One region of the Halopseudomonas phragmitis genome, then DNA from elsewhere that is predicted to be linked to it. Evidence: predicted binding sites of a transcription regulator. Region 1 holds the regulator's gene; each other region holds the start of a gene.

Evidence for each region. The regulator sigma-54, encoded in region 1, starts transcription at its own class of promoters, with help from an activator protein. The targets are predictions, from matches to a motif close to ANTGGCATNNANNTTGCTNT.
Region 2: BVH74_RS08525 (pilin) is a predicted target of sigma-54. The motif match lies at 5,954-5,973, and genes of this name have one in related genera.
Region 3: fliD (flagellar filament capping protein FliD) is a predicted target of sigma-54. The motif match lies at 6,226-6,245, and genes of this name have one in related genera.
Region 4: glnK (P-II family nitrogen regulator) is a predicted target of sigma-54. The motif match lies at 5,367-5,386, and genes of this name have one in related genera.

What each region holds. Positions count from the first base shown of each region.
Region 1 covers NZ_CP020100.1:236,289-244,279, forward strand. Annotated here, with positions in the region: gene lptC (LPS export ABC transporter periplasmic protein LptC) at 1-57, shown strand, start outside; gene lptA (lipopolysaccharide transport periplasmic protein LptA) at 44-571, shown strand; gene lptB (LPS export ABC transporter ATP-binding protein) at 579-1,304, shown strand; gene BVH74_RS01060 (RNA polymerase factor sigma-54) at 1,436-2,932, shown strand; gene hpf (ribosome hibernation-promoting factor, HPF/YfiA family) at 3,023-3,331, shown strand; gene ptsN (PTS IIA-like nitrogen regulatory protein PtsN) at 3,350-3,805, shown strand; gene rapZ (RNase adapter RapZ) at 3,808-4,665, shown strand; gene BVH74_RS01080 (HPr family phosphocarrier protein) at 4,668-4,940, shown strand; gene pmbA (metalloprotease PmbA) at 4,963-6,318, opposite strand; gene yjgA (ribosome biogenesis factor YjgA) at 6,422-6,943, shown strand; gene BVH74_RS01095 (VOC family protein) at 6,998-7,483, opposite strand; gene BVH74_RS19085 (GFA family protein) at 7,569-7,988, opposite strand.
Region 2 covers NZ_CP020100.1:1,849,616-1,857,606, forward strand. Annotated here, with positions in the region: gene BVH74_RS08495 (Nudix family hydrolase) at 1-773, opposite strand, end outside; gene yacG (DNA gyrase inhibitor YacG) at 915-1,106, opposite strand; gene coaE (dephospho-CoA kinase) at 1,103-1,708, opposite strand; gene BVH74_RS08510 (prepilin peptidase) at 1,713-2,585, opposite strand; gene BVH74_RS08515 (type II secretion system F family protein) at 2,587-3,843, opposite strand; gene pilB (type IV-A pilus assembly ATPase PilB) at 3,847-5,550, opposite strand; gene BVH74_RS08525 (pilin) at 6,025-6,456, shown strand; gene BVH74_RS18770 (hypothetical protein) at 6,605-6,859, shown strand; gene BVH74_RS08530 (GspH/FimT family pseudopilin) at 7,012-7,539, opposite strand; gene BVH74_RS08535 (pilus assembly protein) at 7,536-7,991, opposite strand, start outside.
Region 3 covers NZ_CP020100.1:616,643-624,633, forward strand. Annotated here, with positions in the region: gene BVH74_RS02760 (flagellar motor protein MotB) at 1-891, opposite strand, end outside; gene motA (flagellar motor stator protein MotA) at 888-1,760, opposite strand; gene BVH74_RS02770 (FliA/WhiG family RNA polymerase sigma factor) at 1,767-2,507, opposite strand; gene BVH74_RS02775 (flagellar basal body-associated FliL family protein) at 2,519-2,989, opposite strand; gene BVH74_RS02780 (flagellar hook-length control protein FliK) at 3,035-4,165, opposite strand; gene BVH74_RS02785 (hypothetical protein) at 4,165-4,488, opposite strand; gene fliS (flagellar export chaperone FliS) at 4,469-4,870, opposite strand; gene fliD (flagellar filament capping protein FliD) at 4,870-6,201, opposite strand; gene BVH74_RS02800 (flagellar protein FlgN) at 6,468-6,908, opposite strand; gene BVH74_RS02805 (flagellar biosynthesis anti-sigma factor FlgM) at 6,905-7,183, opposite strand; gene BVH74_RS02810 (flagellar FliJ family protein) at 7,255-7,680, opposite strand; gene fliI (flagellar protein export ATPase FliI) at 7,677-7,991, opposite strand, start outside.
Region 4 covers NZ_CP020100.1:942,921-950,911, reverse strand. Annotated here, with positions in the region: gene BVH74_RS04405 (SDR family NAD(P)-dependent oxidoreductase) at 1-528, opposite strand, end outside; gene BVH74_RS04400 (fatty acid desaturase family protein) at 531-1,556, opposite strand; gene BVH74_RS04395 (ABC transporter substrate-binding protein) at 1,608-2,615, opposite strand; guanidine-I (ykkC/yxkD leader) riboswitch at 2,671-2,777, opposite strand; gene BVH74_RS04390 (secondary thiamine-phosphate synthase enzyme YjbQ) at 2,982-3,401, opposite strand; gene amtB (ammonium transporter AmtB) at 3,470-4,717, opposite strand; gene glnK (P-II family nitrogen regulator) at 4,766-5,104, opposite strand; gene BVH74_RS04375 (accessory factor UbiK family protein) at 5,617-5,874, shown strand; gene BVH74_RS04370 (YifB family Mg chelatase-like AAA ATPase) at 5,904-7,412, shown strand; gene BVH74_RS04365 (putative bifunctional diguanylate cyclase/phosphodiesterase) at 7,517-7,991, opposite strand, start outside.

The DNA of each region.
Region 1 (7,991 bases):
AACGACGGCCGCGTAACGCTGCTGTCCAATGTACGAGGCCAACATGAGGTGCGCTAACCCTCTGCTGCTCACTGCACTACTGCTTACCCCTTCGCTGCCTGCGCTGGCACTGCCGAGCGACAGCGAACAACCGATTCGCATCCAGGCCAACAGCGCCACCCTGGATGATCGCAACAACACTGCGGTCTACACCGGCAACGTGATTGTCACCCAAGGCACCATGCGCCTGACCGGCAACCGGGTGACGCTCAATACCGATGCCAATGGCGAGGTCAGCAAAATCGTCTCGGTCGGCAGCCCGGCCACTTACCGGCAGACCCCCCGCGAAGGCCAGACGCCGATCAACGCCCGCGGTCTGACCATCGAATATCACGCCGATGTCGAACGCATCATCCTGATCGAGCAGGCCTTCCTCGAACAGGACAGCAACACCTTCCGCGGCGAATACGTCACTTATGACATTCAGCGCCAGGTAGTCGATGCCGGCCGGGCACCGGGCGCCAGCGGCCCCAGCGCCAGTGGCGACGAACGCATCGAAATCATCATTCAGCCGCGCAGACGCAGCGAGTAAGCCAGCCATGACAACCCTAGAGGCGCGCCACCTGGCCAAGGCCTACAAGGCCCGCAAGGTGGTCCGGGATATCTCGGTCACCATCAACAGCGGCGAGATCGTCGGCCTGCTGGGCCCCAATGGCGCCGGCAAGACCACCAGCTTCTACATGATCGTCGGACTGGTAAAGGCCGACGAAGGGCATATCCTGATCGACGGCAAGGACATCACCGCCCTGCCAATGCACGGCCGCGCCCGTCAGGGGATCGGCTATCTGCCCCAGGAAGCCTCGATCTTCCGCAAGCTGTCGGTAGCCGACAACATCATGGCGATTCTGGAAACCCGCAAAGACCTGAACCGCAAGGGCCGGCTGGGCAAACTCGACGCCCTGCTGCGCGAGTTCCACATTCACCACCTGGCCGACACCAAGGGCATGAGCCTGTCCGGCGGCGAGCGCCGCCGCGCCGAAATCGCCCGGGCCCTGGCCAGCGAACCCAAGTTCGTACTGCTTGACGAACCTTTCGCCGGGGTCGATCCGATTTCGGTCAACGACATCAAACAGATCATCCAGCATTTGCGTGACAAGGGGATCGGCGTGCTGATCACCGACCACAATGTGCGCGAAACTCTCGACATCTGCGACAAGGCCTATATTGTCAACGACGGCCATATCATCGCTGAAGGTGACGCTGAAGCTGTGCTGTCCAACCAGTTGGTCAAAGATGTCTATCTTGGGCACACCTTCCGCCTGTAAAAGCGCACACATTTCAGGCATGCTAGAGGCCTGTACGGTTTATTGGTTAACACCCGCCGCACAGGCCGACAGGGAGGGTGGGCCTGGCCTCGGAATGGTTAGACTCAGCGCATAAGGTATTTCGCCAAACAATGAAACCCACGCTCGTCCTCAAGATGGGGCAGCAGCTGACCATGACCCCTCAGCTGCAGCAGGCCATTCGACTACTCCAGCTATCCAGCCTCGATCTTCAACAAGAGGTTCAAGAGGCCATGGAGGCCAATCCGCTGCTGGAAATGGCCGACGATGGCGATGACGACTATCCCAGCGCCAGCCAGGAAAACGGCCTCGACAGCGACGACGCACCAGCAGTCACTCTGCCCGAGCCAGTCGAGCTTGACTCCATCAGCCCGCACAGCGACGACGAAGGCAACTGGAACGAACAGATCCCCAACGAGCTGCCGGTCGATACCCAATGGGAAGATGTCTACCAGACTTCGGCCAGCTCACTGCCCAGCAACGATGACGAAGACTGGGACTACACCTCGCGCACCGGCACCGGCGAAACCCTGCAGAGCCACCTGGAATGGCAGCTCAACCTGCTGCCGATGTCCGATACCGACCGCATGATCGCCACGGCCCTGATCGATGCGATCAACGCCGACGGCTATCTTGAAGAAACCCTTGAAGAGATTCTGGCCTCCTTCGATCCGGAACTGGAGATCGAACTGGACGAGGTCGAAATGGTCCTGCACCGCATTCAGCAATTCGAACCGGTCGGCATTGCCGCCCGCGACCTGAGCGAATGCCTGCTGCTGCAACTGCGCCAGTTGCCAAGCGACACCCCACTGCTCGAACAGGCGATGAAGGTGGTCAAGGATCACCTGGAACTGCTCGGCAACCGCGACTTTGCCCAGTTGATGCGCCGCACCCGGCTCAAGGAAGACCAGTTGCGGGTGGTCATCGCCCTGATCCAGACCCTGAACCCGCGCCCAGGCGCGGAAATCGCCTCTGGCGAGCCGGAATACGTGATCCCCGACGTGATCGTGCGGCGCGACAACCAGCGCTGGATCGTCGAACTGAACCAGGATGCCGTGCCCAAGGTCCGGGTCAACGGCCACTACGCCTCGATGGTACGCCGAGCCGACAGCAGCGAAGACAACACCTACCTGCGCAACCACCTGCAGGAAGCCCGCTGGTTCATCAAGAGCCTGCAGAGCCGCAACGAAACCCTGATGAAAGTTGCCAGCCAGATCGTCGAGCATCAGCGCGGGTTCCTCGAGCACGGCGAAGAAGCCATGAAGCCTCTGGTCCTGCACGACATCGCCGAAGCGGTAGGCATGCATGAATCGACCATCTCGCGGGTCACCACCCAGAAATACATGCATACCCCGCGCGGAATCTTCGAGCTGAAGTACTTTTTCTCCAGCCACGTCAGTACCAGCGAGGGCGGCGAGTTCTCCTCCACCGCTATCCGGGCACTGATCAAAAAGCTGGTTGCAGCGGAAAACCCGAAGAAACCATTGAGCGACAGCAAGATCGCTGGTTTACTTGAAGAACAGGGGATCCACGTAGCCCGACGGACCATCGCAAAGTATCGCGAGTCATTGAACATCGCCCCGTCGAGCGAACGAAAGCGTTTGGTTTAACCCATACAGATCAATGAATTCGGTAGTAACAAGTGGCAACATGGGTACCACACCGGTACCCGGTAACAACAGCCAACCAGGAGAAGCCGTATGCAACTAAACATTAGCGGTCATCAACTCGACGTCACCGAATCCCTGCGCGACTACATCAACGAAAAAATGGCCCGCCTTGAGCGGCACTTCGACAGGATCACCAATGTTCAGGTGACCCTGGAAGTCGAGAAGCTGCGCCAGAAGGTCGAAGCCACCCTGCACATCGCCGGGGGCGAAGTGGTCGCCAACGCCGAGCACACGGATATGTATGCAGCGATTGATTTGCTTACCGACAAGCTCGACCGGCAGCTGATCAAGCACAAGGAAAAACACCTGGATCGCCAACAAGGCGCCAACGACCGTTAATCCCGGCCCAACAGAGTCATGCAAATAACCCACATACTGACCCCCGAGCGCACCTTCTCCGGTGTGCAAGGGGGCTCGAAGAAACGTGTGCTGGAGCTGATCGGCAAGCTGATTGCCCAGCACACCGACCTCGACGCCGACACTATCTACGAAAACCTGATTGCCCGGGAAAAGCTGGGTTCGACCGGCTTCGGCCACGGCATCGCCATTCCCCACTGTCGGCTCACCGGCTGCGAACAGGCCGTTGGCGCCTTGCTGCAACTGGAAAGCAAGATCGATTACGACGCTCTGGACGGCGAACCGGTAGACCTGATTTTCGTATTGCTGGTCCCCCAGGAAGCCACCGAGCAACACCTGCAGATTCTCAAGATGCTGGCCGAAAAGCTTGACCAGGCCGAGCTGCGCGAAGCACTGCGCAAGGCTCCGGACGCCAGCAGCCTGTACCAGACAATGGTCGGCAGCGACGGGAGCTAAACATGCGTCTGGTTGTGGTCAGTGGCCGTTCCGGCTCAGGCAAGAGTACCGCCCTACACCTGCTGGAAGACAACGGCTACTACTGCATCGACAACTTGCCAGCCGGCCTGCTGCCAGAGCTGGCCAAGGAAGCCAACAACACCGAGCTGAACCTGCCCAAGGTGGCAATCAGCATCGATGCGCGCAACCTGCCCAGCGACCTGCGGCGCTTCCCCGAGTTGCTCAAGCAGGTCCGTGACGCCGGCATTCGCTGCGATATTCTGTTCCTTGCCGCCACCGACGAAGTGCTGATCAAGCGCTTCTCCGAGACCCGGCGCAAACACCCTCTGACCGACAGCAGCCACTCGCTGGCCGAGGCCATCGCCGAAGAACTGCGCCTGCTTGAGCCGATCATCGACCTGGCCGATCTCAAGATCGACACCAGCCACCTGACCCTCTATCAGCTGCGCGAACAGCTCAAGCAGCGGCTGCTCGGCAGCGATGCCAAGCAGCCCTCGATTCTGATTCAGTCATTTGGTTTCAAACGCGGCGTGCCGGTCGATGCCGACCTGGTTTTTGACGTGCGCTGCCTGCCCAACCCGTACTGGAATCCTGACCTGCGGCCCTATTCGGGCAAGGACCAGCCGGTCTGCGAGTTCCTTGAGGCCCAGCCGGATGTTCAGGAAATGTACCAGGACATCTTCCAGTTCCTGCAAAAATGGCTGCCGCGCTATGCCGCCGGCGAGCGCAGCTACATGACCATCGCTATCGGCTGCACCGGCGGCCACCACCGCTCGGTCTACCTGGCCGAACGTCTGGCCCGGGAACTGGGCGACACCAGCACCAACAACCTTATCCTCCGTCATCGCGACCTGCCCTGACCATGCCGACTACCCGCGTTCAAATCATCAACAAACTCGGCCTGCACGCCCGCGCAGCCGCCAAATTCGTCGGCGTCGCCAGCCGCTACGGCTGCCAGGTAAAAATCGGTCAGAATGAACAAAGCCAGGTCGATGGCAAAAGCATCATGCAAGTGATGATGCTCGCCGCCAGCAAAGGCAGCGAAGTCAGCATCACCTGCGAAGGAGAACAGGCCGAGCAGGCTATGGAAGAACTGCTGGCCCTGATCAATGATTATTTTGGCGAGGGTGAATAGATTCAGGCACTGAAGCCGGGGCCTACGCGCCGCCCACCGTCATCCCATCCACCAACCAGCTCCCGGTCAGATAGTTGCCGCGCCGCTCCACATCGCTGCCAACACAGCGCAATTGACGGAACATATCGCGCAGATTACCGGCAATGGTGACCTCCTTGACCGGATGCACGATCTGGCCATTTTCGACCCAGAACCCACCAGCACCCCGTGAGTAGTCACCGGTCACCCCGTTGACACCCTGCCCCATCAATTCCGTCACCAGCAGCCCCGTGCCCATTTCCGCCAACAGCGCATTCAGATCGCCGGCATTGCTGGTAATGTGCAGATTGTGAACCCCGCCGGCATTGGCCGTACTGGGCAGACCGAGCTTGCGTCCGGAATAGCTGCTGAGCATCCAGCTCTTGAGTACCCCATCCTCGACGAAGGCCTGCTCCCGAGTGGCCAGCCCCTCGCCATCGAAAGCCGCACTACCCAATGCCCGCAGCAGATGCGGGCGCTCATCGACCGTCACCCAGGCAGGGAACAGCGGCTTGCCGAGGGCATCAAGCAGAAAGGTCGACTGGCGATACACCGCACCACCGGCAATCGCCCCCATCAGGCTGCTCAGCAGACCGGCGGCCTGATCGGCCACAAACAGCACCGGCACCTTGGCGGTCTTGATCGAGCGCGCCCCGATCCGCGCCAACGCCCGTTCGGCCGCCTTGCGCCCCAGAGCATCGGCCGCAGGCAACAGCTCAGCCTGGCGATCAACGCCATACCAGTAGTCGCGCTGCATACCCTCATCGCTGTTGCTGATCATTACCGCCGAAACACTGTGACGGGTACCGAGCGAACTGCCAATAAACCCATGGCTATTGCCATACACCCGGCAACCCTGCTGACTGCTGACGTGAGCCCCGTCGCTGACCAGCCGGGTATCCAGCGCCAACCCGGCCGCCTCGCAGGCCAGCGCCCGCTCAATGGCCTGTTCAGCGCTCAGTTGCCAGGGGTGGTAAAGGTCCAGATCCGGCAGATCCCTGGCCATCAGCTCAGGATCACCAAGCCCGGCATAGGGGTCTTGTGAAGCATGCCGGGCAATCGCCAGCGCCGCTTCCACTGCTGAACGAATCGCCCCATCGGAGGTATCCGAAGTGCTGGCCGAGCCCTTGCGCTGGTCCAGATAAAGAGTGATACCAAAGCCCTGATCACGATTGAACTCGACCGTTTCCACCTCGCCCTGACGCACGCCAACCGACAGCCCGGTATTCTGGCTGACCGCCACCTCACAGGCCGACGCGCCCTGGCGGCGAGCCTCGTCGAGAATAAAGGCCACACGCTGCTCCAGATGCAGGCGCAAGCCTTGGGGATCGTCGTGTTGTACGGCGGGATTGGCAGTCATGTCACCTCCTGATAATCAGGCCCCTAGTCTACCCCATCCAGAGCCGGACAGCCGTCCCGCAACCGGGTATCATATTGGCTGATTCAATACCAACGGTATCACGATGACCGAGTTTCACGATGAACAGCAGTTTGATGAGGACGAAGGCGTCAGCAAGAGTCAGGTCAAGCGCGAACTGCAAGCCCTGCGCGACCTGGGCCAACGCCTGCTCGAGCTCAAGCCGGAACAACTGGCCAAGCTCGAACTGACCGACAAACTGCGCCTGGCACTGGCCGAAGCCCACAGGCACACCGCCCGTGGCGCGCTCAAGCGCCACATGAGCTTTGTCGGCAAGCTGATGCGTGATCAGGATATCGAAGCGATCCAGGCCTTTGTCGACCGTCTGGACAGCAGCAGCCAGGCCCACGCCCAGCACTTCCACCAGCTCGAACGCTGGCGCGACCGCATCCTCAGCGGCAACCCGGACGAACTGGAAGCCTTCATCAGCAGCTATCCCCAGGCCGCCAGCGAGCGCCAGACTCTACGCCAACTGACCCGTCAGGCAGCCAAGGAAGCCAAGGAAAACAAACCACCAGCCGCCGCCCGCAAGGTCTTCAAGCTGATCAGAACGCTGGTTGAAGAGTAAGCACAGCCGTCCCGAATAACTCGTTTATTCGGGAACTGGGCAACGAAGAGCGCTTCATCCACGCAGCGCCGCCTCGATCGCAGCAATGTCGATCTTGCGCATTTGCATCATCGCCTCGAAAACACGCTTGGCCGTAGCGGGATCGGGGTGCATGAGCGCCTGGGTCAGGACAACCGGCGTTATCTGCCAAGACAACCCCCACTTATCCTTACACCAACCACATTCGCTTTCCTGGCCACCGTTTCCAACAATCGCATTCCAATAACGGTCCGTCTCCTCCTGGTCCGTGGTTGCGACCTGAAACGAGAACGCCTCACTGTGCGTGAACTCGGGACCACCGTTAAGCCCCAGACACGGGATACCCATAACGGTGAAATCAACAGTCAGCACATCCCCCTTCTTACCCGCCGGATAATCTCCCGGTGCGTAGAGGACTGCACCGACGGATGAGTCAGGGAAGGTATCCGCGTAGAAGCGCGCGGCCTCTTCCGCATCGCCGTCGTACCAAAGGCAGATGGTGGTCTTGGCTGGTGTTTTCATGTCTTTGCTCCTGTTCGGCTCTGGGTATCACACCTGGTAGTCGCACGGAGAAAGAGCGAATCGACATGCCCGGCAAAGAAATGAGCTACAACAACGCCTTGAGGGCTTCCAAACTATCGGGCCCGCCCGCCAGCCGCACACAACCCTTTGCCTCCTGCTCCCATGAAGCAGCAGAAGACAGATGCAGGTGAACAGCAACCCGTGACGCAATCTCTCCGCTTAGCAGACCGGCAGGCACCCAGATCCAGCCTGTATCACGCAGCACGTTGGGCACAGGACTGCCACAGACCGAACAAAAATCACTGCGGTAGCCGGTTGGTTTTTGAAATGAACTGATCCTGGATTCGCCGGCAACCCACCGGAAGCACTCTTGCCGCACAAACGTAGCGGCATTGGCTGTAGACCCAGTAGCCTGACGACACAGAGAACAATGACATTGATAGAGATTCGGCAGATCCCCTTCTATCTCAAAAGCCACCTCACCGCAGAGGCACACACCCTTCATGGA
Region 2 (7,991 bases), 1.6 Mb from region 1:
CTGGGTGTTGGCAGTACCGGCGACAGCGTGACAAAGTCCACGCCCAACTGCTGCGCCAGGCTTAATTCCTCGGCATTGTGGCAGGACGCCGCCAGCCAGCCTGTGCTGCTGCGCGGCGGCAGCCCGTGACTACCTAACTCATGCAACTGCCTGGCTGTCAGATGCCAGCCAACGCCGGGATACTCTGGGGGCTCGTTCCCCTTTAACAGCCAGTCGAACCGCTCCCCAAACCGGGCCAGCACCCGCTCGGTTAGGGCACGATACTCTCGCTCAGCAAGCTGGGTCTGGCGCAGCTGCACCAGCCTGATCCCGTTTTCAAGAGTCTGCTCCAACCCGGCGAACAGCGCGCCTTCGTCAGCCATGTCAGGGGTAATCAGATAACGTTCGGGCAGCTGGGCAGCCTGCACGATAGGAGCATTGGCGGCTGGAAAGCTGTAGTTGCCCAGCTCTGAAGGCGCAACCCAGCACACCGGCTGACCCTCGGCGCCATGGGCTTCACCGTTGAACCCGGTCACCAGCCACACATCCAGTCGTACCGACTTGTCAGGGTAGTCGTGACGAATATCGATCAGCGGGCGGGCCTGAGTCACGCTGATACCAAGCTCTTCCAGCAGCTCCCGGCGCAACCCGGTAGCGCGATCTTCGTCGGTCTCCAGCTTGCCGCCAGGAAACTCCCATAAACCACCCTGATGAGCATCGTCCGGGCGTTTGGCGATAAGGATCTGCCCCGCCGCATTACGGATTACGGCAGCCATGACATGTATGCGTTTCACTGAGGGAGCCTCTGAAGAATAACAACACTGTCATTGCGAGGGCCGCAGGCCCGTGGCAGTCCAGGGATGGTGGATTGCCACGGTGCTTCGCACCTCGCAATGACGTGGAATAAGAGCTGTGATGTACTGCCAGGAAGCTCGCTAGCGCTCCGGCAAGTCTTCGGAGAACACATCATGCTCATCGTCGTCCTTGCCGGGGATGACATGTTCTTCCGCTGCCCAGGCGCCGAGATCGATCAGGCGGCAGCGAGCAGAGCAGAAGGGTCGGTCAGGGAAGTTGTCGTCCCAGGCAACGGGCGCCTTGCAGGTTGGACACTCGACGGTCAGGGTCATGCATGGGCTCCTTGGGTCAGTGCCAGATAGCGCTGGTGCAGGGCATCGACCTGAGCATGCAGCGCCGCCAGATCGCGGTCGTTGCTGATCACATCGTGGGCGTGACGCAGGCGTTCCTCACGCTGCGCCTGAGCCTGCATGATGGCGCGAACCTGAGTCTCAGGCACCTGATCACGCTGGGCAGTCCGGGCGATTTGCAGAGCCTCCGGCACATCGACGACCAGAATGCGCTGAGTCATCTGGTGCTGGCCAGACTCCACCAGCAAAGGGGAAACCAGTAGAGCGTAGGGTGATTCTGCCCGGCTAAGATCAGAGGTGATCTCTTCGCGGATCAGCGGGTGCAGCAAAGCCTCCAGCCAGCGCCGCTCGGCCGGTTCGGCAAACACCTTCTCCCGCAGCGCCGCGCGATCCAGCTCGCCGCTATCGAGCAGAATCGCGTCGCCAAAGCGGTCGACAATCTGCCCCAGCGCCGGCCGCCCGGGCTCGACCACTACGCGGGATTTGAGATCGGCATCCACCACATGGATGCCGTGAGCTTGGGCAAAGCGATCGGCGGCGGCACTCTTGCCGCTGCCAATGCCGCCGGTCAGGCCAATAATCATGCAATTAAAATCCAGCGAACTTGAGATATCCACTGGTTATTGTGTCACCCCAGATCAACGCAATCCAGCCGGCAATGGCCAGGTAGGGGCCGAAGGGGAGGGGGGTGGTGTTGGATTGGCCGCGGGTCTTGAGGATGATGATGCCGAGAATGGCGCCCACCAGTGAAGACAACAGAATGGTCAGGGGCAGCACTTGCCAGCCGCCCCAGGCGCCGAGCATGGCCAGCAGCTTGAAGTCGCCATAACCCATGCCTTCCTTGCCGGTCACCAACTTGAACAGCCAGTACACCGACCACAGGCTCAGGTAGCCAAGTACCGCACCCCACAGGGCAGTGCCCAGATCGGTGAACAGGCCAAAGCTGTTGACGATCAGGCCCAGCCACAGCATTGGCAGCACTATTACATCGGGCAGCAACTGGGTGTCGGCATCGATAAGGCTGAGGCTGATCAGTGCCCAGGTCAGCAGCAGCATGGCGGCGGCGGCCCAGCCGAAGCCGAGCTGCCAGGCTATCAGCATTGATAATCCACCGGTCAGCAGCTCCACCAGCGGGTAGCGTGGGCTGATGCGCTCCTTACAGTGGCCACAGCGGCCGCGCAGAATCAGGTAGCTGATTACCGGCAGGTTCTGCCAGGGTTTGATTTCGCTCTGGCAGTGCGGGCAGTGTGAATGCGGCAGAATCAGGTTGTAGGTTGGCAGCGGTGGCTGTTCAACCTCGGGTTCGAGCATTTCCTGGCATTGCCGACGCCAATCGCGCTCAAGCATGATGGGCAGGCGATGAATCACCACGTTGAGGAAGCTGCCAACAATCAGCCCGAGTAATCCGCAAAGCAAAACAAAGGCCAGCACATGGCTGGCCAGATAATCGAGAAGCGGCATATTAGACGACGGCGCCCAACTGGAAGATCGGCAGGTACATGGCGATGATCAGGCCGCCCACCAGAATACCCAGAACAGACATGATCAGCGGTTCGAGCAGAGTGGTGAGGTTATCGACCTTGTTGTCTACCTCGGCCTCGTAGTAGTCGGCGACCTTTTCCAGCATTTCATCCAGCGAGCCGGACTCTTCACCAATGCCGGCCATCTGTACTGCCAATGAGGGGAATACATTGGTGGTTCGCATGGCGAAGTTGAGCTGGGTGCCGGCGGATACGTCGTCCTTGATCTTCATTACGGCGTTATAGAACACCACGTTGCCCGCCGCACCGGCGACCGAGTCCAGCGCATCGACCAGCGGTACACCAGCGGCGAAGGTGGTCGACAGGGTGCGAGCGTAACGTGCTACTGCTGCCTGGTAGATGATCTCACCAACTACGGGCGCCTTGAGCAGGGCCCGATCCTGGCCGTCACGGAACGGCTTAGAGCGGAGGTGGATCTGCTTATAGGCAAAGCCAAGAGCGATGAAGCCAATCAAAATGATGAACCACCAGGATTGCAGCCATTCCGATAGGCCGATGACAAATAGAGTAAAGGCTGGCAATTCGGCGCCAAAGTTGGAGAATACCTCCTTGAACTGTGGCACCACCTTGAGCAGCAGAATGGCGGTAACGATAACCGCCACGACGATAACTGCAATCGGGTAGGTCATGGCCTTCTTGATCTTGGCCTTGAGCGCTTCGGTCTTTTCCTTGTAGGTGGCGATGCGGTCAAGCAGCGACTCCAGTCGGCCTGACTGTTCGCCAGACTGCACCAGGTTGCAAAACAGGTCGTCGAAATACTTGGGGTGCTTGCGTAGCGAGTCGGCCAGGGTGTTACCGGCGGCTACATCAACCTTAATATCGTTGACCAGCTTGGCCAGATTGGGGTTTTCCGCGCCCTCGGCAATAATCTCGAAGGACTGGATAATTGGCACCCCGGCCTCCATCATGGTGGCCAACTGACGGGTAAAGAAGGCGATATCCAGTGGCTTGATCGGCTTGGCGCGTTTGCCGAACAGGGTCGACTTCTTGTTCACCTTGGTGACCAGTACTCCCTGCTTGCGCAGTTGCGCCTTGATCAGCGCGGCGTTGGCGCCCTGCATCTCGCCGGTCACCTTGGTGCCCTTGCGGTCCTTGCCTTCCCACTTGTAGGCGTAGACCTTTTCTTCTTTGGCCTTTTTGGCTGTGACAGGCTTTTTGACTGCTGCTTGTTGCGCCATGACTTAGTCCTTGGTCACTCGGTTGACTTCCGCCAGGCTGGTCACACCCTGCTGTACTTTCAGCAGGGCTGACTGGCGCAGGTCGCGGAAGCCTTCGCTTTGGGCGACATCCGAAATCTGAATGGAATTACCTTCTTCCATGATAATACGTTGCATGGCCTGCGTTATTTTAACTACTTCATAAATCCCGACACGGCCCTTGTATCCGTCCTTGCAATTTTCACAACCCACCGGTCCATAAATGGTCAGCCCGGCATCTATCTGTTGTTCAGTAAAGCCTTCGGCCAGCAATGTGTCACGTGGCACCTCCATCGGCTGCTTGCAACTTTTGCACAGCCGCCGCGCCAGACGCTGGGCGATGATCAGATTGACAGAGGTAGCAATGTTGAATGAGGGCACACCCATGTTGCGCAAACGGGTCAGGGTTTCTGCCGCACTGTTGGTGTGCAGGGTAGACATTACCATGTGCCCGGTCTGGGCTGCCTTGATGGCGATTTCCGCCGTTTCCAGGTCGCGGATCTCACCAACCATGATGATATCCGGGTCCTGACGCAAAAAGGCGCGCAGGGCCTGGGCAAAGTCCAGGCCCTGCTTGGGATTGACGTTGACCTGGTTGATACCTTCAAGGTTGATTTCCACCGGATCTTCGGCAGTGGAGATATTCCGTTCCATGGTATTGAGAATATTCAGGCCGGTATAAAGGGAGACGGTCTTGCCCGAGCCGGTTGGGCCGGTAACCAGGATCATGCCCTGTGGTTTGGCCAGGGCGTCCAGGTACATCTGTTTCTGGTCTTCCTCATAGCCCAGCGAGTCGATACCCATCTTGGCGCTGTCCGAGTCGAGAATACGCAGCACCACCTTCTCGCCCCACAGCGTGGGCAGGGTATTGACCCGGAAATCGATGGCCTTGGTCTTGGAAATCTTCATCTTGATCCGGCCATCCTGGGGTTTGCGCCGTTCGGCCATGTCCATGGCTGACATGACCTTCAGGCGGGCAGCAATACGCACCCCCAGCTGTACCGGTGGCTTGGCCATCTCGTGCAGTACGCCATCGGTACGAAAGCGCACCCGGTAGAGCTTTTCATAGGGCTCAAAGTGCAAATCCGATGAGCCCATGCGAATGGCATCCAGCAGCATCTTGTTGACGAAGCGCACGATCGGCGCATCGTCAGCACCATCTGTTGCTTCACCCTTGTCTTCATCCTTACCGGCCTGTACGTCCAGATTGTCCAGATCGGCATCGGACATGTCGCCGAGCCCACCGGTTGGGCTGTCCAGATATTTGTCGATGGCGCTGTGCAGCTTGTCGTCTTCAACAATGACGGCATCGGTCATCAGCCCGGTATGAAACTGGATGTCGCTCAGCGCCTGCTGATTGGTTGGGTCGCTCAGCGCCAGGTAAAGTCTTGAGCCGCGTTTGAACAGCGGCAGTACATTGTGCTGGCGCACCAGCTTTTCGCTGACCAGATCCTGGGGTGGCTGGCTTTCCTTGTCCAGCGAGACAAGGTCGAAATAGGGGTAGCCGAATTCCTCGGCGCAGACCATAGCCAGGTCACGGGGGTTGGCCAGCTTGTTCTGCACCAGATAGGTGATCAGCGGGATCTTGTCCTGGTGGGCCTGTTTACTGGCTTTGCTGGCGACCTGGGGGTCAAGCAGCTCGACTTGAACAATACGCCGGGCCAGCCCGGAGAGCACAGGGGTTTCCATAAGGTACGACGTGTCTCGGTACAGTTTGTAGGGTTATGTGCGGACTATAGTACAGTGCAAGGGCGCTGCACACCGCAATAGGGCAAAAAAGCGAACCAGTACGGCTTGCCAGCCTATTGGGGCTTGTTCTTAATCCACGCCGAGTTATCAGCACTCAACGCTTTCCTGGGAGCTTGGAGCATCTGCTCCAGGACGCGGATGCAGCGAGTTTGCTGCGGGAGCAGATGCCCCGCCTCCCAGATGAGTGTTACGTCACTAGCTGACAAAATTTGTCACTTTTTGGCGTTGCGCGCCCGGTTATTGGTGATGGCAGTGCGATATATAAGGCGGGATAAAGCCTGGAACCTTGATGTAAGTCACAAAATACCGGCTAACAACAGCAGGTTGCGAGTGGAATAATGCGCCTGGCACGGACTGTGCTTTTTATTCGTGTAGCCAACAGGCTGTTCTTATAACGTTAAGGAGTTGATGATAATGAAGGCTCAAAAAGGCTTTACTTTGATCGAACTGATGATCGTTGTTGCGATCATCGGTATTCTGGCTGCCATCGCGCTGCCGGCTTATCAGGACTACACTGGCCGTGCTCAGGCTTCTGAGGCTTTGAGCGCTACTGCTGGTCTTCGTGCTGATATTGCAGTTTATTTGTCAGAGGAAGGTGCTCTCCCTGGGCCCGGTGACTCCACCACTTTGGATGATGCTATTGCTGACTTGGAAGGTAAATACTTCAATGCTGGTAGCGTGAGTCTTCTGGCTGACGGCGTCTTGCAGGTCGATTTTGATTCGGGCGTGCACTCTGGAAATAACATGACTCTTACTCCCATCGAAAGTGGCGCAGGTAATCAAATTGCACGTTGGGAGTGTGACGATCTGGATCCGAAGTTCCTGCCCTCGGCTTGCCGCCCCTAATGCTATGGGTTGGGCGGCTTTTGTTGCTAGTTTGACCTAATAGTAGTACTAAACCAAACCCCGGTTCGCCGGGGTTTGGTGTTTATAAGTCTCTATCTGCTGCTTATTTGTCGCAGTTTATAACTGTAGAACTACAAGGCAGTCCTCCATGAATAAACCACTTAATGTATTTAACCGCTACCCGGATCAGTCTCGTTCGCGTAAGGGATATGCGTTAATTGGTACTATTTTCCTGGTTTTTGGTATTGGCATGGTGCTAATAGGTTCAGTAGCAGGCGCTTTGATTGGCTTTTGTCTGGGCTCTGGTCTGCTCTTGCCTAGCGTGCTGCTGGGGTATGCCCGATTTGAGAAGTACGAAAAGATCCTGGGGCGTATTTCCGGATTCGGCAGCTTTTCTTCTTAAGGTTTAGATCGTTCACACGCTCTGCGTGGGAACGCCCCGCCGAAGTGCTCTGCGTATCTGCTCGGGGTTGGCGTTGTAGGGTAATTGGCGCGGGAGCCGACCGCGGCCCGGTCCGAACGCGCCCCGGGATTTTCCCGCCTCCCAAGGGGGGGTTAGCCGCAGGCCCCGTTAGTCGTTTTCTCTACGCTCGGCCGTCCGGTTGCGCTGATATTCACGGCCCGTTCCTGACTGCCAACGCTGGGGCTTTCCCGGCAGACGGTGAAGTCTGCGGTGGTGGCGCCTACGCCGCTGGGCTGAAAGCTCAGGGTGGTGACGGCGCCGATTACTCTGAAGCCGTTGGGCACTTTACCCTGTTGGTGAATGATGGTGCCGTCGGCCAGGGTTACGATCCAGCCCTGATCCCAGCTTCCGGTGCAACTGGTGCCATTGCTTGAGGCGCACAGCGTGGCGGGAGTGTTGCGCTTGATCGCTTCGGAGCGGGCCAGGAAGGCGCTGGAAGCCAGGTTGTTGGCGGTGGCGCGTAGTTTGCTGCTGAGTGTGGCTTCAAGAAACGAGGGCACGGCAATGGTCAGCAGGATGGCCGCCACGGCGATGGTGATCATCAGCTCGATCAGGGTGAAGCCTGAGCGCTTGTTGGCGCTCAGGCGTTTGCCGGTGGTTGTCGGATGCTGACTGTTCATTCTTCCAGATTCCAGTAAACACGGCCTTTGGGCGCTCCAGCCAGTTCGGGAGCTTCCGGTTGGCGGCCAGCCAGCGGTGAGGACGGGTCGGAGCCGATGATGAAGGGTACGGTGGTGCCGTCATCAAGCTGGACCATACCGGCGACCGGTGAGGGCGGCAGGCCGCCACCGGGGATCATTTCGCTGCGCTGGTTGGAGCCGTTGGCCGGGGCAGCATTAAGGTAGTTGATATTGTAGACCCTGGCGATGCCGAGGTTGTTGCTGCACTGGCCGGCTTGTGGAGGAGTAGGCTCGTGGGTGCTGAAGGTGACGGTGCCAAAGACGGTAATGGCGGAGGTGACGACCTGTTCCTTGGGGTTCAGCTCCAGATACCAGCCTTTTTTGGTGCTAAGGTCGCTGTCACTGGGTGTGGCATCGGTATCGATCTCCAGCAGTGAGTTGAGGCATATCAT
Region 3 (7,991 bases), 380 kb from region 1:
ACCCTGTTCAGAGTAATCGACCCGCGCAGTACGCTCGCCGAACAACTCCTGATACAGGGTTTCAGCCTGGATAGTCAGCAGCAATAGCTCAATACGCCGGTTGGCGCCACTTTCCGGCTCATCCGGGCGTAGCAACATGCCGTCGGCCTGGGCGGTAACCTGCAGAATATGCGCCCCCGGCAGACCGGCCTCGACCAGCACATTGCGGGCTCGCAGGGCCCGATCGCCAGACAGGTTCCAGTTGTTGTAGCCAGCACCACCACGATAAGGCGTGGCATCGGTATGACCGCTGATGATCAGCTTGTTGTCGACCCGCCCCAACACGGCAGCCAGACGCCCGAGCAAGGCATGAAAGTGTGGATTAAGTACGGCGCTGCCGCGCTGGAACATGAACCGCTGCTGATCGTCCTTGACCAGAATCCGCAAGCCCTGGGGCACCACCTCCACCTCCAGATTGGCCTCGGCGTTAACCGCCTCGGCCATCTCGCGCATCAGTTCAGCCAGACTCTGCAGCTCTTCAATCCCGGCCAGCCCCAGATGCTCCCGGCTATCCAACTCAAGCTGGCGTGAGCGTGCTGGTGCTGGCGGCTCATCACCGACGGAGACCGTCGCACTGTCACCCAGGCTCTCGATCAACAGTGGGCTGGTGCCATCAAAAATACCGGCACCGCCTTCCCAAACCGGGCTGGCCAGCGCTTCACTGCTGTGCTTGGCCGCTTCCTCGTTCTTCATCGCTTGAACCAGCCAAAGCACCATGAACAGCGCCATCATGGCCATGGTGAAGTCGGCGAAGGCAACCTTCCAGGCACCACTATGTTCGTCGTCGTGATCCTTTTTGGCCTTGCGCTTGACGATGGTTATCTCGTCATGGTTCGCGCCACGCTTTTTCATGCCGCGTCCCTTTGCTCTTCAAAGTCGTTGACCCAGACCTCCAGCTCCTTGAACGCCGGCTTGACGTCCTGCTCGATCAACTTGCGCCCGGCATCCACCGCCAGCAACGTCGGCTTGCCGGCCAGATGCGCAACCAGGGTGGTACGCACACACTCCAGCGCCGACAGCTCGGTCTTGATCCGCAAGCCCATGGCGTTGCTGAGCGGTCCCATCAGGCAGTAGCACAGAAAGATCCCGAAGAAGGTTCCTACCAGCGCCGCCGCCACATGGTTACCGATCTCGGCCACCGAGCCATCGATATGGCCCATGGTAATGACGATCCCCATGATCGCCGCCAAAATGCCGAAACCCGGCATGGCCTCGCCGGTCTTGTGCAGCGAGCGTGAGGGCTGCATCAAGGCCGCCTCCATGGCATCCAGCTCCTGCTCCAGGAAGCCTTCAAGCTCATGGGCGCTGATCTTGCCCATGGCCATCAGCCGGAAGTTGTCGGCGATGAAGGCCATCAGGTTGCGCTCCTGACTGATCAACGGGTACTTGTTGAACAGCTCGCTTTCCTCCGGCTCTTCGATATGCTGATCCAGCGCCTTGAGTCCACCGACCTCGACCGTTTCCAGCAATTCATACAGCAGCATCAGCAACTGACGCTGAAACTCTTCACCCCGGCGCCGGTAGATGAACACCCCCTTGGCCTGGGTCAGCATTTCACCCAGCACTTCCTTGGGATTACCAACAATCAGGCTGCCGATCCCGGCGCCGAGGATGATGACCATTTCCGCCGGCTGCCAGAGCATGGCCATGTCACCGTTGGCCATGGCATAGCCACCCAGAACACCGGCAATGATGATGAAGGATCCAAGTACTTTCAGCATGATGGTTCAGGACTCTGCATGTGCGGTTAGAAAGGCGCAGGCTTTGCTCAGGGCCTGCTTGCTCAGTTGACAGACCCGGGCATCGCTCAGATCGAGGACCAGGGCGATTTCCTTGAGACTCAGTTCCTGCTGGTAATAAAGGGTCAGAATCAGCCGCTCGCGCTCCGTCAACCGGCTCAGTGCCTGGGTCAGCAGCCGCTGCTGGAGCAAACGCTCCTCAAAGCCGTTACTCTGTTCCGCGCCAGGCTCCAGCCCCTTCTGCAGCAAGTCGTCGAGGCTTTCCACCGCCTCGACGGCATCGGCCTGGAGAAAGTCGAGATAGCCCTGCTGGTCGAGCCCGGTATGTGCGAGAATTTCCTCATCGCAGGGCTCACGCCCCAGGCTCCGCCCCAATGCACGAATCGCATCACGAACTTTATGCACCTGCTGGCGCACCTGGCGCGGTCGCCAGTCCTGGCGCCGCAGTTCATCGAGAATGGCACCGCGAATACGCAGAGCGGCAAAGCGTCCAAAGTGCTCGTCGGGGGCCCCGTAACGACGCAGACCTTCGAGCAGTCCCATCAGTCCAATCTGCTCCATGTCCTCGCGATCAAGCACCTGATTGGCCTGCAACGACAACTGGTTGACGATACGCCGTACCAGCGGCAGGTACTGACGCACCCAGCGCTGCTCCTCAGCCGCCGACAGCAGCACTGACGCTCCCTGGGGCGAACCGTAATCGTGATCGATGGCACAGTTGGCGTTCATCTGGGCACCTGTTACTGGACGATCATCTTGCTGACCAGCACATGGGCGAACGGCTGGCTTAGATTGCGTGCGGCCAGATCGGCGACCAGCACCGACTCCAGACGCCCTTGCAGTTCACCGATCGACATGGCGCGCAACTCCTGAAAATCCAGACCGGACAAATGAGCCACTACCGAGTTGCGCACAATCGGATCGATCTGCTCCAGGCGCCGCTGATCAACTTCCAGTTCGGCCTGCAACACCAGATCAAGCACGAAATAATGCTCGCGGTTCTGCCCACGCAGATTGACGATCACCTTTTCGATCGGAAAGAACTGGAACTCCCGGGTAAGACTTTCTTTTGGCGGCTCGGCTGCCTGGAAAAGTCCGACAGGCCCAGCCGCCGAAATGTTGTTCAGCAGATGCAGGTTCAGCCCCACACTGCCCAGCAGTACAAGGGTATTGATGATCAGAACAATCAGGATAATGCGTGGCAACGCCATGATTCATACTCGCTTGCGATTGGGAAACCGTCGGAGCCCGCAGGCTCAGACACTGATCAACACATCATCCGGCTGGCCACTGCCATGGCGACCTGCCGTCTCGTTTGGCAGCTCTTGGGCTTGGCGCACCAGCTCTTGCTCTGGCAGTTGCTGGCGACCTTGACGGCCCTGCTCAGCGTCGGCACCAACCTGCACCTCAACCTGGGTGAAGTGCAGCCCCATCAGTTCGTTGCGCAGGCGCTCACTGAGCAAATTCAGCAGGCGCGCGACATCCGCCTGGGCGGCATTGATCTGCACACTGAGCTTGCCCTGCTCGTGCTGAATCTGGATGTCCAGACTGCCCAGCTCTGGCGGGTCCAGGCGGATGGTTGCCTGCTGCGAACGCTGCTGCACCTGCATTTCCACCTGTTCGCGCAGAGCTGCCAACATCTGCTCACCCCAGCGTGCCTCGGCTGCGACAGGCCGCACCTCGACCGCCAGGCCCGGATTGATCACGGGGCCCGCCTGAGGTTGAATGGCCGGACTCAGCAGGGCCGGCTCGCCACTGCGCAGCGAGCTGCTCTCAGGTGCCAGTGCCAACCCTAACGCCTCCGCCAGCATTGGCATTTTCAGCGCCGGGCCTGAGACTTCGGCCCTTGGCTCAAACACACGCACCTGCTCATCCAGACCCGTTTCTTGAGCCGGCGGCATCAACGTTTGCAGCTGTGGCTGTGGCTGTGGCTGTGGCTGCGGCGTCTGCACCCGCAGATCAGGCTGACGCCCAGCCGGCTCATGTTCAGCAGCCTGTCGCGCCCTTAGCTGTACAGCCAGCGGCAGATCGACAACGTCCGATTCGGGCACCCCGGGCAGCGATTCACGCGCGCCCAGTTGCAGACCCTGCAGCTCCTGTTGCTGCTGTAGCCAACCTTCGAGCTGCTCCAGACTCGGCGGCGCCGAGTGCAGCCCCTGTGTAGCCCCATGACTATCCAGCGGCTCGCGCTCAACTGGCGCCACAACAGCCCCTGACTGCGCCTGATCAGTTGTCGCCTCGGCCAGCAACGCTAGCAGCGTCTGCATGTCTGCAGTTGGCACCTCAGCCTGCTCACCTGTCGCGAGGCTCACTACGCTCAGTAGCGCCTCGCGTACAGCCTCGACAGACTCGGCCCGGGCGCCATGGCTGTTACCGATCAGTTCCATCACAATCCGTCTCCCCCCAGGCTCTCGGTCTGCAGGTAGGCCGAGCGGCCCTCCCCGTATTCAATATGGCGCTGCAAAACCTGACGCAGGCGCTCGCATTCAGCCGCACAAGCCTTGACGCCATGGGCGTGCAGGCGTTGCAGGCGTTGGCGCAGCTGACCACTGGCCGGCTCCAGCTCGGCCTCATCCGGCAAGCTCTGCAACAGTTCACGCACGGCCAGATCGGCCTCGGCGACCGCCTCCCAGTCCGCCGCCTCAAGAGCTTGACGCAACTGGCCGTAGACCCGGGCAATGCGCTGGCTCTCAGGGCTGACGGGTGCCATTCACACCTTCCCAGCCTTCACGCAGAATGCCGACCAGCTCGATCACCTCGTCCATGCCTTCGAGCGACAGGCTGACGCTGACATCGGAAAGTCGGTAGATGCAGTAGTCGTACAACCGGGCCAGGCCTGCCACAACCTCACCGCCGTTGTCGAAATCCAGAGCGCTGTTAAGGCCGTTGAGGATGCTCATGCACTTTTCCAGTGACACGCCCTTTTGCTGGTAGCGCCGGCCTTCGATATGACCGCGAGCCCGGGCCAGCTCATCAAGCAGGCCATCGAACAGAACCAGCACCAGTTCATAGGGCGAGGCCGCTGCAGCCTTGGCTTCCAGATCTACCGAGCGGTATTGCTGGTAGCTGTCATTGAGGTAGTAATCGTTCATCAAAACATACCCTGGGTTTGCTGCATCGCCGCCATCATCTGCATCATGTTGGTGTACTGCTTCAAATAGCGGTTGTAGTAACGGTCGTACTGCTGTTCCAGCGTCGACATCTGCTGATCGGTGCGGCGCAGCATCAGGTTGATGCTTTCCTTGCGGTTCTTCAGCACGCCAGTGGTGACGTTGGTATACAGGTGCAGGCTCTTGTCGAGACTGTCGATCAGGTTGTCCTTGCCACTGAACAGCTTGTTCAAACCCTCAGGGTTGGCCGCCACCGCTGCGTCGAAACGGCTGGAGTCCAGGCTCAGGCGACCATTGCGATCAGCGCTGATGCCAAAGTCCATCAGCCGCATGCCATCAAACTCGTTACGCAGCGTCCGGTTCAGCATTTCCTGGATCGCCCGCACACTGGAATCGCCAGCCAGCGGGCCACGCGTGCTGTTCTCGCCGCCACTGGCGGTCAGGCCCTTAAGACTGGCCACCAGGCTGTTATAGGCATCGATAAAGGTCTTGACCTGAGCCTGGGTCGCCTCACTATCCTGACCAACCTCGACCGTCAGCGGGGTATCCCCTGCGCTGTGAGTACGATTGAAGGTCAGGCTGACTCCATCGATCAGTTCATCAAATGTGTTGCTGGAACTGGTCAGCAGCAAGCCAGTCTCGCCGCCCAAACGTACTCGGGCATCCCGCGCAGCCGACAGCTCCAGCGGGTTGGCCACCGCATCGGCGAAGTTCGCACTACCCGGCCCAGCCCCGCTCAAGCTCAGGCCGATTGCGTTGGAGGCGCCGCTGTTTTCGCTGGTCAGTACCAGGCTGACCTCACCATTGCTGCGCACCAGCGTGGCCTGCACACCGGCATTGTCCGAGGCGCCATTGATCGCCGCCGACAGTTCGGCAAGGCTCACCACGCCATCACCGCTGCTGTCGGCCGCGCTCAGGTCAATGCTGAAACTTTCCCCGCCAAGATCGATCTGCAGACTACCGGTTGCCTCGATATCACCGTCCTGCAACCCCTGCAGAGCAATCTGGTGCTGACTGGCCAGTTGCTCGACAAAGAACTGGTAGTTGCCCGGCACGGCATTGGCCTTGACGTTGGCCGTGGCGTAGCCTTCCTGACTGAAACTCGCCGAGTTGACCAGCATGGTCTTGCCGCCGCTTTTGAGCCCAGTCACAGCACTGCGGAACGTGCGCAAGGCACTTTCCAGCTTGGTCACTGCGTCCAGCTGAGCACGGTAATTGGCTTCGTTGCGCCGCACCCTGGCCAGGCCGGGCTGCACATCGTAGCTGGCCAGTTGTTCAGCCATGGATCTTGCGTAATCAGAGTCGATATTCATCGTCGGGTATCCTTTGACAGCCTTCAAGCAATAACAATGCCAAGACATCAAGCCATTGATTTAAATGGCTTTAAGCCAGATAACAGGTGAAAAACGTCTTCCGCTTGAGCGACCTTATGCAGCCAGCGGAAATGCTCCTTCCCCTCGGCAAGAATCAACGCGGATCAGGGAAAACCGCACAGCGTGACAAACAACACAGGCGACAGCTGAGCTGCACCGCTTAAGCCTGAGCGACGATCAACAAGCCCAAAGGCTCAAGGAATTACTCAGTAGTACTGGGGGGAATAGAGACTGGACTGGGCAGACTGACCCAGCAGTTGATTGAGGATATCGTGCTGCATGGCCAGCAGGCGGCCATTGCGTTCGTTCTGACGCTGACAGGCCTGCGCCAGATGACCAAGCGCCTCCCAGCCGGCACTCAGGCGCTGACGCTGGGCTGGCGGGCAACCGGCGAACAGGCGCTGCATGCCATCGGCATCGGCGTGCAGGGAAAATGCCGCCAGAATGCGGCTGCGTCGCGCGGCGCGATGGGCCGCCGCCGCTGAGAGACTGCTGATGTCCTGATTGAGACGCTCGATCTGCTGCGCGTCACGCTGCAGCAGGTGCGCATGCAGTGCTTCGGTCAGATCCAGCAGGCGCTGATAGTCAGCCTGATCGCGCTGCAGGTCCTCATCGAGCGCAGCCAGCAGGCGCTCGCGCGAACTCACTGATCGCTGCCCCGATGGTAGGCCAGCATGTCAGCCGCCAAACCTTCGGCACTGGTATCCAGGCGCCCTTCGCTCAGCGCCTGACGCACCGCCGCCACCCGATCAAGATCGACCGATGGCAAGGCTTGCAGCGCCGCCTGCAAAGCTTCAAGTGGCAGCTCGGCGGGCGGTAAGCTGGGGGCACTATTAGTCGCCTGCGGGCGCTCGCCGGGAGTACCGGTGGAAAGTTCGGTCACCGGACGGAAACCGTTGCTGCTGGGCCGAGAAATATCCATGCTGACATCCAAAAATGAGCGGGTTACAGACTTATGGCGACCGACTGCGACCTGCGCTTAAATCTTTTTTCCTATAGTGCTTGGGCTCGCCACCAAGCCTGAGCCGCCAGACCGTCCTGTATCTTCTGCTCCTGACTGGCCAGCAGATGCTGCCATTCGCGCAGCTTGCCGTCCAGCACCTGACTAATGACCTTTTCATTACGCATGGCGCTGGTCAACTCGCCTCGAATCCGGTTCAGCGCCTGCTCCGCCACCGCCAGTTCGCGGCGCTGCAACTCGATCATCCGATGCAGCGTCAACTTGTAGCGCTGCTGATTGTCACGCTGCAGCGGAGTGGTCATCGGTGCGGTATAGCCGCACAGGCGACTGAGCCCCTCGATATTGTTGCGATAGCGCTGGCACAGGTTCTGCTGGTAGTTGACCCGCCCCATCAGCTCCTGCACCTTGTTGCCGCGCAGCAACGCCAACCGCGACAGGGTGTTTATCTGTTCCTTCATGACGGCCTCTTGACCAGCTTGAGCAAGGTAGCAACGCAGTCTTCCAGTTCGGCTCCCACCCCAACCTCCTGACGCAAAAAGCGCTCGATGTGCGGCGCCAGCTGCACCGCCCGGTCGGTCTTGGCGTCCATGCCTGGGCTGTAGCCACCCAGCGGAATCAACTCACGAATCTTTTCAAAGCTGCTGTACAGCTCCTTGAGTTGGCGTGCCGCGCCCTGATGCTCCGGCGCACTGACTTGACTCATGCAACGACTGACCGAGGCGGCAATATCGATAGCCGGGTAATGGCCAACATCAGCCAGCCGCCGCGA
Region 4 (7,991 bases), 710 kb from region 1:
TCCCAGTTCCCAGGCTAGTGAACGGGTCAAGCCGATCACCGCATGCTTGCTGGCGACGTAGGCGGAAAATCCGGCCACTGCGCTTAGGCCCCAGATCGAGGACTGGTTGATTACGCTGCTGCCTTCACCAAGCAGTGGCAGCACTGCACGGGTCAGGCGCAGCATCGATACCACGTTATTGTCGAGCTGCAGCTGCCAGCGTTGGTTGGCGTCCGGTGCAGGATCCTGAACCGGAGTTGGCAGTTCAATGCCGGCATTGTTGATCAGCACATCGATCCGACTCAGGCGCTGGCGCAGTTGTGTGGCGTAATCGCTGACTGCAAGGTCGTCGTTCAGATCCACTGCGTGGCCGCGAACCTGAGTGAGCGCCGACAGTTGTTCGAGCGTACCCGCCAGCGCCTGGACATTGCGGTCGATCAGCTCCAGCTTTGCTCCTTGGGCCGCAAAGGCTTGCGCCAGGCCCAGGCCAATACCACTGGCCGCACCGCTGATCAGTACCGTCCGACCCTGATAATCCAGTGTCTGCATGGTTAAACCGCCGTCAGAAAGGACACGCCCACAGCACCGTAGAAGTTTTCGGCACGCCTGGGCCCATCAACGAACTCACCGTAGTCATCATTGACTACCCGACGCAGGCGATGACGGTGAAAACTGCTGAGCAGTTCAGCCATAGGTACGACTTGGCGGTAGCCATCGCCGTACAGTTCCTGATGCAGTTTGGGCAGGCGATACCAGGGCGCTACAGGTTTTTCATGGTGGGCGTTATGGAAAGAGAAGTTGAGCAGCAGCAGGTTGAGTGCCGGCCAGCGCAGTGACACCACATTGCTGAAGGTGTTGAGCTGCTCGTAGGTCCGGTCACGCAGCTTGTCGGCCGGGATCTTGCCATCATCTTCCAGTACCGCGACAGCGTCATAGGTATGCTGGTAGGCATCGGCAAAGCGCAATACTGTGATCATGATCAGCCAGGCCGCGCAGTAGAGTACCAGGGCGCTGGGGGACAGCCAGCCGAGCAGGGCGAACAGCACACTGCGGGTCAATATGATGGCCAATACTTTGCCACGCCGGGCCCGGTGTTTTTCGCTCTGGCTGATAAATGGCATCAGTACCACATAAAAATGCATGATCAGCTCGACCGCAGGTACGTAGGCCCATTCCAGCGCCAGAATCAGCTTGCGTACCCAGCCCGGCAGAGCGTTGATGAACACCTTGCTGTCGAAGGTGATGACATCGGCGCGATCAACGTGATGGCGCATGTGCTTGCGCCGCAGATCCTGAAAATCGGCGTAGCAGCCGCCGGTCAGCCAACTGAACAGCTCGCCGGCCCGGCTATTGTGAACGGGCTTGCTGAAGATGGTGCCATGTGCAAACTCATGAATCAGATAGGCGCCAATGATCATGGCATGGGCCAGCAGCAGCATGCCGGGCAGCTTCAGCCACCAGCTTGGCTGGAGTAACAGGGCGAGACCCAGGATATAGCCGCCCAGACCATAGGCCATTGCCAGACTGTTCGGCAGCAGGCCGTCAGCGTAACGGAATAAGGGTTTGCTCTTGGACATGGAGTTATCACCTTGTTTGAGCCTGGGCGACCACGGCCGCCCGGGCGAGTGTTACTCGGTCAGTGCCTTGACGAAACTGGCGTCGTAGGTGGCGGAAAAGTCGGGAATAGCTGGGATCTGCCGGTTATTCAGCAGCAGTTCGGCAATCACAGCGCCGCTCCCGTAGAACGACAGGGTTGAGTCGGACGGCTCAAAGTTTGCGGCCATCTCGGTCAGAGGGATGTTGTAGACTCCTTCCATCTGTTCAATGGCTTCGGCGGCACTGACACCCAGCACCTCACCGATGATGGCTGCTGACTCTTCGGGATTGGCCTGCATGTAGTCGAGGCCAGCCTGGTAGCCCTGGATCATGGCGCTAATGGCCTTGCCGCGTTGATTGATCACCCGCTCGTCGAAAACCAGCACATCGGTGATCAGACCTGGAGCGTCCTTGGAGGAATAGATCACATGAAAGCGTTCACCTGAGCCCATGTTGAGAATCTGCGATACGTTGGGCTCATAGGTCACGCCAACTGGCAGGCTGCCGGATGCCATAGCAGAGGGAATACCTTCAGGGGTCATATTGATTGGGCGAATATCGGCCTCGCTCAAGTCATGGGTTTGCAGTGCGTAGGCCAGCAGAAAGTCGGAGGGTGACAGTGGGTTGTAGCCAATCGTCTTGCCTTTGAAGTCGGCAATCGAGGTGATCGATTTGTCGGCTACGATGGCATCGCCACCATTGGAGAAGTCGATGGGCATGACGACACGGTGTTTGAGACCCTTGGCGACCGAGCCCACGACCTGATCATAGGTCAGCATGCCCCCGTCCAGGGCTCGGCCAGCCATTGCCGAAGGAATCAGTGCGGGATCGTTGAAGAATTGCAGTTCGACCTTGAGCCCCAGGTCTTTGTATAGGTCGAGTTTGTCAGCGACATAGAAAGGCCCATAGCCAGCCCAGACCACAGTGCCAATTTTCAGGGTTTCGATGGCCTGAGCAGCCAGAGGCATCAGGGTGGTTGTGGCAGCCAGGGTGATGCCGGCCAGTGTCTTGCGCAGAGATCCAAGCATGGGTGCGGTCATGGTAATCACTCCTACACAGTGAGAAAAAAGTACGGGTGACTGCGTCGTCATGACGGTCTCCCGGGCTTTTGTCCCGCCGTGTAGCCTCCTTATCCATGGAAGCCGGAAAACTCTCGGACCAGTCATCCGCTGATGCGGATCGGAACCCTAGTTCGCCTAGATACCACTCCAGTGTGTGATGCGTCATGAGTCAGCAGCGACTCATCCCGTTTCACTAAAGGTCTATGCATGCTTGGTGCCAATTATTGCTTTATAAAAATGTCTTTAAAGTCAATTGGTTGCTTATCTTCCGGATTTTGGCTGATGTTGAAAGATGGGCTTATGCCCTAAAACAGCGCCTGGGGAGCAGCAATGCGATGCACTTATTCACTCACCTTGCAGCGTAGCCAGCAGTCGCCGGCTGCCGGCCTGTTGACGATGTTCACCCAGATAAACACCCTGCCAGGTGCCCATGGTCAATTGTCCATTGCTGACCGGAATGCTCAATTGCACACCCAGCAGGCTGCTTTTGACATGGGCAGTCATGTCGTCGGGGCCTTCATAGGTGTGCTTGAAGAAGGGCGTACTGTCCGGAACCAGGTGGCGCAAAATGGCTTCCAGGTCGTCGCGTACCAGTGGATCGGCGTTTTCGTTGATGCTCAGTGAGGCCGAGGTGTGCTGTAGCCACAGGTGCAGCAGGCCGGTGTTGAGCAGCTTGAGCTCCGGCAGCGCGGCCAGGATTTCGGCGTCGATAAGGTGAAAGCCCCGGGGTCGGGCTCGCAGCTCAATGGTGCGTTGTAGCCACATACTCAGTCTCCCTAATGAAACAGGGCGCCCGTAGGCGCCCTGTGATACAGCGAAGGGTACTGCGGAGTTTACTTCTTGGCGCTGGTGAACTCCGGGTAGGCTTCCATACCGCACTCGGCGATATCCACCCCTTCATACTCTTCTTCTTCGCTGACGCGAATGCCCATGACCGCCTTGAGGATACTCCAAACGATCAGGCTGGCAATGAAGACGAAGGCGAAGATGGCGATGACCCCGATCAGCTGTGCGCCGAAGCTGGCATCAGCATTGGTCAGCGGTACGGCCAGAACACCCCAGATACCAGCCGAGCCGTGGGCCGAGATGGCACCAGCCGGGTCGTCCAGTTTCAGCTTGTCCAGACCCAGGACGCTGAACACCACGATCACCCCACCTACGGCACCGATCAGGACGGCAGCGAAGGCGCTCGGCGACAGCGGGTCGGCGGTGATGGCCACCAGGCCGGCCAGGGCGCCGTTGAGGGTCATGGTCAGGTCGGTCTTGCCGAACAGGATGCGTGACACGATCATCGCTGCGATCAGGCCACCGGCAGCAGCCATGTTGGTGTTGACCAGAACCTGGGCGACGTTGTTGGCGGACTCGACGTCGGAAATTTTCAGCTCGGAACCGCCGTTGAAGCCGAACCAGCCCATCCACAGGATGAAGATACCCAGGGTCGACAGCGGCAGGTTACAGCCGGGGATGGCATTGACCTGGCCGTTCGGACCGTATTTGCCTTTACGTGCGCCGAGCAGGATCACACCGGCCAGAGCGGCGGTGGCGCCGGCCATGTGAACGATACCGGAGCCGGCATAGTCGGAGTAGCCGATTTCGTCCAGCCAGCCTTCACCCCAGCTCCAGGCGCCCTGGATCGGGTAGATGAAACCGGTCATGACCACGGCGAAAGCCAGGAAGGCCCACAGTTTCATACGCTCGGCCACGGCACCGGAGACGATCGACATACAGGCACCGGCGAACACGATCTGGAAGAAGAAGTCAGCGCGGTTGGAGTAGTACGGTGCTTCGTCACCACCAGCCAGCACTTCGTCGAGGGCGTTTTCGCCGCCGATCAAGAAGCCCAGACTCGGCAGGATCGAGCTTTCCGAGGAATACATGATGTAGTAACCGACCAGCAGGTACATCACCGAGGCGATGGCGAACAGGGCGATGTTCTTGGCCAGAATTTCAGTGGTGCTCTTGGTGCGGACCAGACCGGCCTCGAGCATGGCGAAACCTGCTGCCATCCACATAACAAGGACGCCGCAGATCAAAAAGTAGAACGTGTCCAGTGCATACTGGAGTTGCACGATATCTTCCATTGTAAGCCCCCCATATAGGCTTTTTTATTTCAATCGGTAAACCTTGGCTCAGATGGCGTCGGTACCGGTTTCTCCGGTACGGATACGGATGGCCTGTTCCAGATTGACCACGAAGATCTTGCCGTCGCCGATCTTGCCGGTGTTGGCAGCCTTGGTGATGGCTTCAATCACCCGGTCGAGCATGTCGTCGCCGATAGCCACATCGATCTTCACCTTGGGCAGAAAATCAACCACGTATTCCGCGCCACGGTAGAGTTCGGTGTGACCTTTCTGTCGGCCAAAACCCTTGACCTCGGTCACGGTGATACCCTGAACGCCGATCTCGGACAGTGCTTCACGCACGTCGTCCAGTTTGAAAGGCTTGATAACAGCCGTTACTAGTTTCATTTCAATACTCCCGTTTGATGGACTGCCCTGGGGGGACAGGGCAAGTCTATGCCGAGTTAGAGGCTTTTAGAAACGGACAATGCTCCGAGGCTGATGCAGTTGGCCGGTCTGCCGACAAAACCAGGTTTTGTCATGGCCCCGCGAACCGGGTGTAACTGCCGCATCGTCTTGTGCTCCTTAGATGATGGCTCCTCGCAAAGTCAGGCTGGCTTCAGGTGGGTGCCCCGTTTGGGTTATCCCTTCCTTGGCAGCTGCGATGTGCTAAGCAGGAACCCTGCCAGTTTTCGTTTTTCCTTATTTTTCAGTCAAATAGAAATGTTTTGATGGTTTTGGTCAGGCCAATTGCGCACGCCTTTGCACCAAAATCGAGCATAGCTCACAACTTCAGTGCCCGCTGTGTGCACACATGGGGCACGCCAGGGTTGGGGACGCCGCCAGCCTGGGGGTGCTACACTGGGCAACTTGCCGCCAGCCTTGGCTGGTCGATTCCATTGCCGATTGAGTTGCAGAGCATGTTGCACAAAGTGTTGATTGACGCGGTCAGCAGCCAGGCCACCCGGTTGCTGATGAGTGAGCGCGGATTGCCGCCGCCGGAGCTGGAGAAACACCTCAAAGCCTTGCTGCAAAGCGCCCTGGCCAAGCTGGATGTGGTCAGCCGTGATGAGTTTGAAACCCAGCAGGCGGTGCTGATGCGTACCCGTGAACGGCTGGAGGCCCTGGAAAAACGGGTCGAGGCCCTGGAGCAGCGTACCCCCCCACCGACCACCTGACCTGCAGGTGGACTGATCAAGGAGCGATCATGTCCCTGGCCATAGTTCATAGCCGAGCCAAGATCGGCATTCAGGCCCCGGCTGTCACCATCGAAGTTCACCTGGCCAACGGCATGCCGAGCCTGACCCTGGTCGGCATGCCGGAAACCGCCGTGCGCGAAAGCAAGGACCGGGTCCGCAGTGCCTTGCAGAACGCCCAGTTGGAGTTCCCCAGCCTCAAGCGCATCACCATCAACCTGGCACCGGCGGATCTGCCCAAGGAAGGTGGGCGTTTTGATCTGGCCATTGCCCTGGGGCTGCTGGCGGCCAGCGGGCAGATTCCCGGCGATTGTCTGAACGAATGCGAGTGCTTAGGGGAGCTGGCGCTGTCCGGTGAGTTGCGCCCGGTTCAGGGGGTGCTGCCGGCTGCGCTGGCCTGCCGGGCGCTGAATCGCACCTTGCTGCTGCCGCGTGCTAATGCCGCCGAGGCTGCGCTGGTACGCGGCGTACGGATAGTCGCGGCCGAGCATCTGCTGGAGTTGTGCGAGCATCTGCGCGGTGAGCGCGAATTACCAGGGGTCAACGTCGAGTCGCGCCCGCAGTCACGACCGGTATCGGCCGATCTGGCCGATGTGCAGGGCCAGGCTCAGGCCAAGCGGGCCTTGATCGTGGCGGCGGCGGGCGGGCATAACCTGTTGCTGTTTGGCCCGCCGGGCACCGGCAAGACCCTGCTGGCCAGCCGTTTGCCGGGCATACTGCCGGCCTTGAGTGAGGCGGAAGCGCTGGAAGTGGCGGCGATCCAGTCGGTTTGCGGGCAGGCCGACCTGAGCTGCTGGCCGCAGCGGCCCTTTCGCGCGCCCCATCATGGTGCATCGGCCGCCGCGTTGGTTGGGGGTGGTAGCCAGCCTCGACCCGGCGAGATCAGTCAGGCCCACCAGGGCGTGCTGTTTCTCGACGAGTTGCCCGAGTTTGACCGCAAGGTACTGGAAATGCTGCGTGAGCCTTTGGAGTCGGGCTGTATTCATATCGCCCGGGCTCGCGAGCAGTTGAGCTTTCCGGCCCGCTTTCAACTGATCGCGGCCATGAACCCTTGCCCCTGTGGCTATCAGGGCGATCCCTCCGGGCGCTGTCGCTGTAGTCCCGAGCAGATCGAGCGTTACCGTGGCAAGCTTTCCGGCCCGCTACTTGATCGTATCGATCTGCATTTGGGTATGCTCAATGAAACCTTCAGTCTGGGACATGAGCAGGTCGGCAAGCCCAGCAGTGCGGAGGCCGCGCAGTGGGTGGCGCAGGCCCGGTCCTGTCAGCAACAGCGTCAGAATTGTCTGAATGCCCATCTGGATCTGGCGGCACTGCGTGAGCACTGCCGGCTGAGCGAGGCCGACCAGCAGTGGCTGGAGCTGGCGATCACTCGCCTGGGCCTGTCACGTCGGGCCAGTCACCGGGCGCTCAAGGTGGCTCGCACCCTGGCCGATCTGGATGGGGTCAGCTCGATTGAGCGTGCGCACCTGGCCGAAGCTCTGCAGTATCGGCAACTGGATCGGCGGCCAATGGCCTGATATCAACCGGGGTGATGGGGCTGGTGCGGGCAAAGGGTTGCACTATAGTAGTGAATGCAGGGCGTCACCGGTCACGCGACATCGGTCGGTGGCGCCTTGCGGTTTCAGACCGAGCCTAATGCCTCTTCGCGGCCCATGCTGTAGGCATCCAGGAAGTAGCACAACTCCTCGAAAGCCAGCGCCGGGCTGATGAAGTAGCCCTGCACCTGATCACAGCCCATGCCGCGCAACACTTCCAATTGCTGGCGCTGCTCCACCCCTTCGGCAACCACCTCCAGATTCAGGCTGCGACCCAGCTCGATCATCGCACCGACCAGTTGCCGGTCCGACTCGCGCTCGGCAATACCCTTGACGAAGCTGCGGTCGAGCTTGAGCAGGTTGATCGGCAGGTTGTGCAGGTGCACGAACGAGGAAAAGCCGGTGCCAAAGTCATCCAGCGAGAAGCGTACACCCAGGCCAGTCAGCCCGCGCATGGTGACCTGAACCTGCTCGGGGTTCTGCATGACCGCGGTTTCGGTCAGTTCGAACTCTAGGCTGTGCGGGTCGATGCCAGTCTTGTCCAGCAGGCGCTTGACCGTG